Regions from separate parts of the Pseudomonas sp. S3_B11 genome, predicted to be linked through region 3. Evidence: predicted binding sites of a transcription regulator. Region 3 holds the regulator's gene; each other region holds the start of a gene.
The links. Region 3 encodes sigma-54, which starts transcription at its own class of promoters, with help from an activator protein. Its sites were predicted from a motif close to ANTGGCATNNANNTTGCTNT; they were not measured.
Positions count from the first base shown of each region.

Region 1 (3,277 bases), 650 kb from region 3:
ACTGCACCATTTTGTTGGCTTCTATCTGGGCGGCGAAAAACGCTTCCACGGTTTCGCCACTCAGCTTGTAGGCCGGTGCCTGGGCAACGGCGGCAGCAATGACTTCACGCTCGCGCTGACGGTCTTCTACCGGTTTATGGCTGTCCCATTTGCTCAACGCCACTTGATCGCCAAGGGCCAGGCGTTCGCCAATGGCGTTAAGCAACGGGGTAAGGGCCTCAGGGGCGGGAGCCGAGGCGGCTTCGGCGGTGGAGGCCAGCAGTGCGGCAGACAGGGCAAGGCAGAGCTTGAAGCGCAAAGTCATGGGCAATCTCGTCTTCTATGGGGGAGCGACGAGGCATCATGCACGTAACCTGCGCCCATAAAAAAGGCCTCCCGAAGGAGGCCTCTCTTTATTCACGCCGTGCGTGGCGGCGTTTACTGGATCAGCAGCTGTAGTACAGCTCGTATTCCAGTGGGTGTACGAAGGTGCGAACCTTGATTTCTTCTTCGCTTTTCAGTGCGATGTAAGCGTCGATGAAGTCATCGCTGAATACGCCGCCCTTGGTCAGGAAGGCACGGCCCTTGTCCAGCTCTTCCAGGGCTTCTTTCAGGCTGCCACACACCTGTGGAATTTCCTTGGCCTCTTCAGGCGGCAGGTCATACAGGTTTTTGTCAGCGGCATCGCCAGGGTGGATCTTGTTCTGGATACCGTCCAGACCGGCCATCATCAGTGCAGCGAAGGCCAGGTACGGGTTGGCAGCCGGATCCGGGAAGCGTGCTTCGATACGGCGGGCTTTAGGGCTGTTCACGTAAGGAATACGGATCGAGGCGGAACGGTTGCGAGCCGAGTAGGCCAGCATGACCGGGGCTTCGAAGCCTGGTACCAGACGCTTGTAGGAGTTGGTCGACGGGTTGGTGAAGCCGTTCAGGGCCTTACCGTGCTTGATGATACCGCCGATGAAGTACAGGGCGGTGTCCGACAGGCCGGCATAGCCTTCGCCTGCGAAGGTGTTCTTGCCGTCTTTGGAAATCGACATGTGAACGTGCATGCCCGAACCGTTGTCGCCGTACAGTGGCTTCGGCATGAAGGTCGCGGTGCGACCGTAGGCGTCGGCAACGTTGTGTACGCAGTACTTCAGGGTCTGGACTTCGTCAGCCTTCTTGACCAGCGTGTTGAACTTCACGCCGATTTCGTTCTGGCCGGCAGTTGCCACTTCATGGTGGTGAACTTCGACGGTCTGGCCCATTTCTTCCAGTGCGTTGCACATGGAGGTACGGATCTCGTGGTCGTGGTCGAACGGTGGAACCGGAAAGTAGCCCCCTTTAATACCTGGACGGTGGCCTTTGTTGCCGCCTTCCACGTCCTGGTCGGACATCCACGAACCTTGTTCGGAGAAGATCTTGAACATGGAACCGGAGATATCGGACTTGAATTTGACCGAGTCGAAGATGAAGAACTCAGGCTCAGGACCGAAGAAAGCGGTGTCGCCGATACCGGTGGACTTCAGGTATTCCTCGGCGCGGTGGGCGATGGCGCGCGGGTCGCGGTCATAGCCTTGCATGGTCGAAGGTTCGATGATGTCGCAGACCAGGATCAGGGTCGGCTCTTCGGTGAACGGGTCCAGGACGGCAGTTTCGTCGTCCGGCATCAGGATCATGTCGGAGGCTTCGATGCCTTTCCAGCCGGAGATGGAGGAACCGTCGAACATTTTCCCGATTTCAAAGAATTCGTCGTCCAGCGCATCACGGGCCGGCATGGTCACGTGATGTTGAGTACCTTTGGTGTCAGTGAAGCGCAGATCAATCCACTTGACGTCATGATCTTTGATGAGTTGAACCGACTTCGACATATGTCCTCCGGGTGGCTTCGGGCGGGTAGTGGAGTGCCCTTAGATATGGGTGATGCCGGCGCGAATACTCTGCCATGGCAACCTGCCTCACAAGGGAGCAAATTGCATGCCAGTGCCCCAGCATGGGTTTTTTGCACCAAATCCACGCTTTTAAAGGCGTAAATCAAAGATTGTCAGACAATAACGCACTGCAATGTGGCGTCATCAATCGATAATGACCTGTTTTGGTGCATGCAAAACCATCTGCACATAAACTGGTTAAACCTTGAGCAATTTCCGCTATAATCCGCGCCCCCCTTTTTCGGCTGGCCGTTCGCGCGCTGTTTTCATGAAACTAATCGTAAAAGTCTTCCCCGAGATCACCATCAAGAGCCGCCCGGTACGGATGCGTTTCATCCGCCAGTTGGCCAAGAACATCCGTGCCGTGCTCCGAGACCTGGACCCGGCCGTGGTGGTGAACGGCGTGTGGGACAACCTCGAGCTGGAAACCCGTGTCAGCGAACCCAAGGTCCTGAAGGAAATGACCGAGCGCCTGAGCTGCATGCCGGGCATCGCGCATTTCCTGCAAGTTGATGAATACCCGCTGGGGGATTTCGATGACATCCTCGCCAAGTGCATGCTCCATTATGGTGATGCCCTGGCCGGCAAGATTTTTTCGGTGCGCTGCAAGCGTGCCGGCAAGCACCCGTTCAGTTCGATGGATGTGGAGAAGTACGTCGGCAGCCAGTTGCGTCGACAGTGCGCCGCGGCCGGTATTTCGCTGAAAGACCCGCAGATCGAAGTGCGCATCGAAATTCGCGACCAGCGGTTGTTCGTGATCCACAGCCAGCACAACAGCATCGGCGGTTACCCGCTGGGTTCGCTGGAGCAGACTCTGGTGCTGATGTCCGGCGGTTTCGACTCCACGGTGGCCGCCTACCAGATCATGCGTCGCGGCTTGATGAGCCATTTCTGCTTCTTCAACCTCGGTGGGCGTGCCCATGAACTTGGCGTGATGGAAGTGGCGCACTTCATCTGGAAGAAGTACGGCAGCTCCCAACGCGTGTTATTTGTGAGTGTGCCGTTCGAAGAAGTCCTGGGCGAGATTCTCGGCAAAGTCGATAACAGTCATATGGGCGTCATTTTGAAGCGTATGATGTTGCGCGCCGCTTCACGAATTGCCGACCGCCTGCAAATCGATGCGCTGGTGACCGGCGAGGCGATCTCCCAGGTGTCGAGCCAGACGCTGCCGAACCTGTCGGTGATCGACTGCGTGACCGAGAAACTGGTCTTGCGGCCGCTGATTGCCAGCCACAAGCAGGACATCATCGACCAGGCCAATGAAATCGGCACCGCCGAGTTTGCCCGGCACATGCCGGAATACTGCGGCGTCATCTCGGTCAATCCGAAGACGGCGGCCAAGCGCGGGCGGGTGGAACACGAAGAGAAAGAATTCGACATGGCGG
Region 1 is NZ_CP162749.1:5,531,813-5,535,089, reverse strand. It holds gene AB4O22_RS24775 (chorismate mutase) at 1-304, opposite strand, end outside; gene glnA (type I glutamate--ammonia ligase) at 426-1,832, opposite strand; gene thiI (tRNA uracil 4-sulfurtransferase ThiI) at 2,161-3,277, shown strand, end outside.
Region 1: the regulator sigma-54 is predicted to act here: its motif matches at 1,927-1,946, upstream of glnA (type I glutamate--ammonia ligase).

Region 2 (3,277 bases), 700 kb from region 3:
CGTAACGAACGAGAGCATCTGGTCGGCGGTGGAGATCACTTTGGAGTTCATCTCGTAGGCGCGCTGGGTGGTGATCATGTTGACCATCTCCTCGACCGTGCTCACGTTGGACGTTTCCAGGGTGTTCTGCAGCGTGGTACCGAAACCGTTCAGGCCGGGAGTGCCGACTTGCGGCGCGCCACTGGCGGCGGTTTCCAGGAACAGGTTATTGCCCACCGCTTGCAGGCCGGCCGGGTTGATGAAGTCGGCAGTCTGCAGGTTGCCGATCACTTGGGAGGCCGGGTTGCCCGCCACCGTGATGGACACGGTGCCGTCACGGCCCACGGTGAACGTCTGGGCATCGTTCGGGATGATGATGGCCGGCTCCAGGGCGAAACCGCTGGCATTGACGATCTGGCCGTTGGAATCGAGGTGGAACGTACCGTCACGGGTGTAGGACGTGGTGCCGTCCGGCTGCAGGATCTGGAAGAAACCGCGACCGTCGATGGCCATGTCCAGCGGCTGCTCGGTGGTTTGCAGGCTGCCGGCGGTGAAGTTTTTCTGGGTGCCGACAATGCGCACACCGGTACCCACTTGCAGGCCCGACGGCAGTTCGCTGTCCTGGGTCGACTGGGCGCCAGGCTGGCGTTTTACCTGATACAGCAGGTCCTGGAACTCGGCACGATCACGTTTGAAACCCGTGGTCGAAACGTTCGCCAGGTTGTTGGAAATGGTCGTCAGGTTGGTGTCCTGGGCGGACAGACCTGTTTTGGCAACCCATAGAGCCGGAAGCATTCGATTCTCCTCGTACGCCTGTTTTTCGGCGCGACGCTTTAGTTAATGGTTAGATCTGCAAGACCCGAGCCATGGCCTCGTCGCCTTCTTTGGCGGTGTTCATCATTTTGACGTGAAGCTCGAACTGCTTGGCCAGGGCCAGCACCGAGGTCATTTCATCCACGGCATTGACGTTGCTCGCTTCCTGGAAACCCGACACCAACTGCACGTTGGCATCGATGGGCGCCGGCTGGCCGTCCTTGGTCCGGATCGAACCGTCCAGGCCCTTGGTCATGTTCTTGAGGTCCGGGTTGACCAGCTTGATGCGGTCCACTTCAGCCATCACCCGCGGGCCTTCGCCCATGGCGCGGATGCTGATGGTGCCGTCCTGGCCGATTTCGATTTTCTGCTCTGGCGGCACGGCGATCGGACCGCCGTTGCCCATCACCGGCATGCCGTTGCCGGCCCGCAGCACGCCCAGGGCGTCGACATTGAGGCTGCCGGTGCGCACGTAGCTTTCACCGCCGTCGGGATTCTGCACGGCCATCCAGCCCGGCCCGCTCACCGCGACATCGAGGTCACGACCGGTTTCCACCAGCGCACCCGGAGTGAAATCAGTAGCAGGCCGTTCGGACATGGCAAACGCCCGCGCCGGAAAGCTGTCGCCGAACACCGGCATCGAGCGAGCCTGTTCCAGGTCTTTCTGAAAACCGTTGGTGGAGATGTTCGCCAGGTTGTTGGCATGGGCCCGCTGCGCCAGTGCGTTCTGGCTGGCGCCGGTCATTGCCACATAAAGGTACTTGTCCACTGTCGTTCCTCTGCATGCCGGACGTTTGCCGCCCACTGCTGTGTTGCACAGCCTTAAGCAATTTGCAGACCAACTTTTTTCTGGCGGGCCCAGGCCCGGAAAACAAAGGGCTCTGGGGGTGCGGAGGCTATTGCGCAATTGTGTCGAAGTCGAAAAACCGGCGGTGTTATGCCGCTAAGTGGCAAGGGCTGCCAAAGCACCGCCGAGCACATCTACCACCCGGTCTTGTTGATCTGCGGATAGACCGAGCCATAACGGCAAACGCAACAGCCGCTCGGAATGACCATCGGTAATATCCATTGCGCCATGCACCCGCCCATAGCGCGATCCAGCGGGCGATGAATGCAGCGGCACGTAATGGAACACCGCATAGATTGCGTGGCTCTTGAGCGCCTCGAGAACGAGCTGGCGTTCCACACCAGGGGCGAGGAGCACGTAGTACATGTGCGCATTGTGCTGGCAATTTTCAGGAACGATCGGACGACGAAGCAACCCTTGCTGCTCAAGTCCCGCCAACGCAGCATGATAATAGTCCCAGATCGCCAGGCGGCGATGGGTGATGACTTGCGCCTCTTCCAACTGGGCCCAGAGGAAGGCTGCTGTCATTTCTCCAGGCAGAAACGAGGAGCCCACCTCTTGCCAGGTGTATTTGTCCACCTCGCCCCTGAAGAATCGACTGCGATCGGTACCTTTTTCCCGGATGATCTCGGCTTGCAATGCCATTGCAGGATCATTGACCAGCAACGCCCCGCCCTCCCCCGAGATCACGTTCTTGGTCTCGTGAAAGCTGAATGCCCCAAGATTTCCGATACTGCCCAAGGCTCGACCCTTGTAGGTTGACATCACGCCTTGCGCGGCGTCTTCAACCACCGCCAGCCCATGCTTATGCGCAATAGCCAGGATCGTGTCCATCTCGCAGGCCACACCGGCGTAATGGACGGGTACGATAGCCTTGGTCCGTGACGTGATCGCCGCCTCGATCAGACGCTCGTCCAGGTTCAGGGTATCAGGACGAATATCGACGAAGACCGGCACCGCGCCACGCAACACAAAGGCATTGGCCGTGGAGACGAAGGTATAGGAAGGCAAGATGACTTCGTCGCCAGGCTGGATGTCCAGCAGCAACGCTGCCATTTCCAGCGCAGCCGTACATGAGTGGGTGAGCAATGCCGTGTTGCAACCCGTGTGCGACTCCAGCCAACGGTGACAACGCTTGGTGAATGGGCCATCACCGGCGAGCATGTTGCCGAATTTGGCCTGGGCAATGTAATCCAGCTCTTTGCCGGTCATGTACGGGCGGTTGAAGAGTATCGTTTCGTTGCTCATTGCAAACTTCCCTGGGTGGGCATAGTAAATAGTGGCGCACAGCACAAAATCTCAAACCACACTGATCCGCCCACCGATCTGACTGCCTGTATCTAGATTTTCGTAGAAGTACGGAGTAAATCCGACCCTCTTCATGGCCTGTTGAGTTTCACCAATATCGTATTCAATCCGATGCAGGGCGAAGGCCTCACCGTCCCAGGTCGCGAAAGCTGCTCGAGCATCCCCATCACGTGGCTGACCAACTGAACCAGGGTTGCAATAGACCTTGCCCTCGCCACTCCACAAGTACTGGACATGGGTATGGCCTGACGCGAAATACTGACCGGGCAACAGCGCGAAATACGCTTGCGAGGGTCGCACGTACTCGTCCAGCGGATCGTTCCAGCCGCC
Region 2 is NZ_CP162749.1:4,187,505-4,190,781, forward strand. It holds gene flgG (flagellar basal-body rod protein FlgG) at 1-774, opposite strand, end outside; gene AB4O22_RS18780 (flagellar basal body rod protein FlgF) at 824-1,561, opposite strand; gene rffA (dTDP-4-amino-4,6-dideoxygalactose transaminase) at 1,736-2,887, opposite strand; gene AB4O22_RS18790 (metallophosphoesterase family protein) at 2,939-3,277, opposite strand, start outside.
Region 2: the regulator sigma-54 is predicted to act here: its motif matches at 1,616-1,635, upstream of AB4O22_RS18780 (flagellar basal body rod protein FlgF).

Region 3 (3,277 bases):
CCGGGGCGCCGTCGATGGCGTCGAAATCTATAGCGGTTTCAAGGTGCAACAGCGCGCTGATCGGCGCGGCACAACCCTTGAGACGGCAGTGGGGAATGGCGATGCCGTTGCCAAAACCGGTGGAACCGAGTTTTTCACGGGCAACCAATGCCTCGAAGACGTCCTGCATTTCCAGATCCGGTACCTCGCGGTGGATCAGGTTGGCAATGTGTTCGAGGGCTTTCTTCTTACTGCCGCCCGGCGCGTTCACCTGGGAACGGCCGGGGGTCAGGATGGTTTCTAGTCGGATCATGGATTGGGGGGTTAACGACCGGTTGCGCCCTGGAGGAGGCTCTGGGTCTTTTCCTTATGCTTTTTGAGTTGGCGATCCAGCTTGTCGGTCAGCAGGTCAATCGCGGCATACATGTCTGTGTGCTCTGCGTTGGCAACCACTTCTCCGCCGGGGATATGCAGCGTGGCTTCGATTTTCTGCAGCAGCTTCTCGACGTTCATCGTGACTTGCACGTTGGTGATCTTGTCGAAATGCCTCTCCAATCGGTCGAGCTTTTCGCCGATGTAGGTGCGCAGGGGTTCGGTCACTTCCAGTTGGTGTCCACTGATGTTGACTTGCATACAGCTTCTCCTTCGTTGCCAGTGCATAAAGCGGCAGGCAGAAATGCCTGCCACTGGAACGCTGTGGCGTGGCCTGTTACATCAACCGCTTGCGTTCGCTCGAAGGCGCGATCCCGAGGGATTCGCGGTATTTGGCGACGGTACGGCGGGCCACCTGAATGCCTTGTGCCTCCAGTAAACCAGCGATCTTGCTGTCACTCAACGGCTTTTTCTGATTTTCCGCGGCCACCAGTTTTTTGATGATCGCGCGGATGGCCGTGGACGAGCATTCGCCGCCTTCGGAGGTGCTGACATGGCTGGAGAAAAAATATTTCAATTCATAGATACCCCGAGGGGTATGCATGAATTTCTGGGTGGTTACCCGGGAAATCGTCGACTCGTGCATACCCACTGCCTCGGCAATGTCATGCAGGACCAACGGTTTCATCGCTTCATCGCCGTACTCCAGGAAGCCGCGCTGATGCTCGACGATCTGGGTGGCAACTTTCATCAGGGTTTCGTTGCGGCTTTGCAGGCTCTTGATGAACCAGCGGGCTTCCTGCAACTGGTTGCGCATGAAGGTGTTGTCGGCGCTGGTGTCGGCGCGCTTCACAAAGCCGGCGTACTGGGCGTTGACCCGCAGCTTGGGCACCGACTCCTGGTTGAGCTCCACCAGCCAGCGATCATTGTGCTTGCGCACGATCACGTCGGGGACCACATATTCGGGCTCGGTGGATTCGATCTGCGAGCCGGGGCGCGGGTTGAGGCTCTGCACCAGTTCGATGACCTGGCGCAGCTCATCTTCCTTGAGCTTCATGCGGCGCATCAGTTGGCTGTAGTCGCGGCCGCCCAACAGGTCGATGTAATCGGTGACCAGTCGCTTGGCTTCGGCCAGCCATGGTGTCTTGGCGGACAACTGGCGCAGTTGCAGCAACAGGCACTCGCCCAGGTTGCGGGCACCGATGCCGGCCGGTTCGAACTGCTGGATGCGATGCAGGACGGCTTCGATCTCGTCCAGCTCGATGTCGAGCTCGGGATCGAAGGCTTCCAGGATTTCTTCGAGGGTCTCGTCCAGGTAGCCCTGGTTGTTGATGCAATCGATCAGGGTCACGGCGATCAGGCGATCGGTGTCGGACATCGGCGCCAGGTTCAACTGCCACAGCAGGTGGCTTTGCAGGCTTTCGCCAGCAGAGGTACGGGTGGTGAAGTCCCACTCGTCGTCATCGCTGCTCGGCAGGCTGCTGGCGCTGGTCTGGTAGACGTCTTCCCAGGCCGTGTCCACAGGCAGTTCGTTGGGGATGCGTTCGTTCCATTCGCCATCCTCGAGGTTGTCCACCGTCGGGGCGGTTTCCTGGTAGGCCGGTTCCGGGATTTCGGTGTTGGTCTTCTGCTCGACGTTGTCGGCCAGCGGATCGGTGTTGTCGAAGTCGTCGCCTTCTTCCTGGCGTTCGAGCATCGGATTGGACTCCAGGGCCTCCTGGATTTCCTGTTGCAGGTCCAGGGTCGACAATTGGAGCAGGCGGATGGCCTGTTGCAGCTGCGGTGTCATCGTCAGCTGCTGGCCCATTCTCAAGACTAGCGATGGTTTCATGGCAGGGGCTTAACACCTTATTCGCCGGCGCACATGCGCCATCCACTACAGGGCGCCGAGGCGCCAAACTTAAGCAAATTATATGCCTGAAACTGAAGTGTTTGCCTAGAGCGTCGCCATAATAAAATTAAACGACGCTCGGACAATTCGCCAGACACTTGTGCTTACAGGCGGAACTCATGGCCCAGATACACTTCCTTGACCAGGTCATTGGCCAGGATGGCTGCGGAGTCGCCTTCGGCGATCAGCTGGCCGTCGTTGACAATGTAGGCGGTTTCACAGATATCCAGCGTCTCGCGCACGTTGTGGTCGGTGATCAGCACGCCGATCCCCTTGGCCTTGAGGTGATGGATGATCTGCTTGATGTCGCCTACCGAGATCGGGTCCACGCCGGCGAACGGTTCGTCGAGCAGGATGAACTTCGGTGCGGTGGCCAGGGCGCGGGCGATTTCCACGCGCCGCCGCTCGCCGCCGGACAGGCTCATGCCCAGGTTGTCGCGAATGTGGCTGATGTGGAATTCCTGCAGCAGGCTTTCCAGCTCCTGGCGACGACCGGCCTTGTCGAGTTCCTTGCGGGTCTCGAGGATCGCCATGATGTTGTCGGCAACCGACAGTTTGCGGAAGATCGACGCTTCTTGCGGCAAATAGCCGATACCTGCCTTCGCCCGGCCGTGCATTGGCTGGTGGCTGACGTCCACGTCGTCGATCAGCACGCGACCCTGATCGGCCTGGACCAGGCCGACGATCATGTAGAAGCAGGTGGTCTTGCCCGCGCCGTTGGGGCCGAGCAGGCCGACGATCTGGCCGCTGTCGATGGACAGGCTGACATCACGCACGACTTGACGGCTCTTGTAGCTCTTGGCCAGGTGCTGAGCTTTCAGAGTTGCCATTACTGGGCCTTCTGCTCGTCGGTTTTCTTTTTCGGTTGGATCACCATGTCGATCCGCGGACGCGACTCGGTCACCTTGCTGCCGGTGGCGCGACCGGCGCTGGCCAGCTTCTTGACTGTGTCGTAGACGATTTTCTCGCCCTGGGTGACGTTGTTGTCCTTGTCGACGACCTTGGCGCGGTCGATCAGGACCACGCGATCCTGGG
Region 3 is NZ_CP162749.1:4,884,719-4,887,995, reverse strand. It holds gene ptsN (PTS IIA-like nitrogen regulatory protein PtsN) at 1-292, opposite strand, end outside; gene hpf (ribosome hibernation-promoting factor, HPF/YfiA family) at 304-612, opposite strand; gene AB4O22_RS22125 (RNA polymerase factor sigma-54) at 689-2,182, opposite strand; gene lptB (LPS export ABC transporter ATP-binding protein) at 2,347-3,072, opposite strand; gene lptA (lipopolysaccharide transport periplasmic protein LptA) at 3,072-3,277, opposite strand, start outside.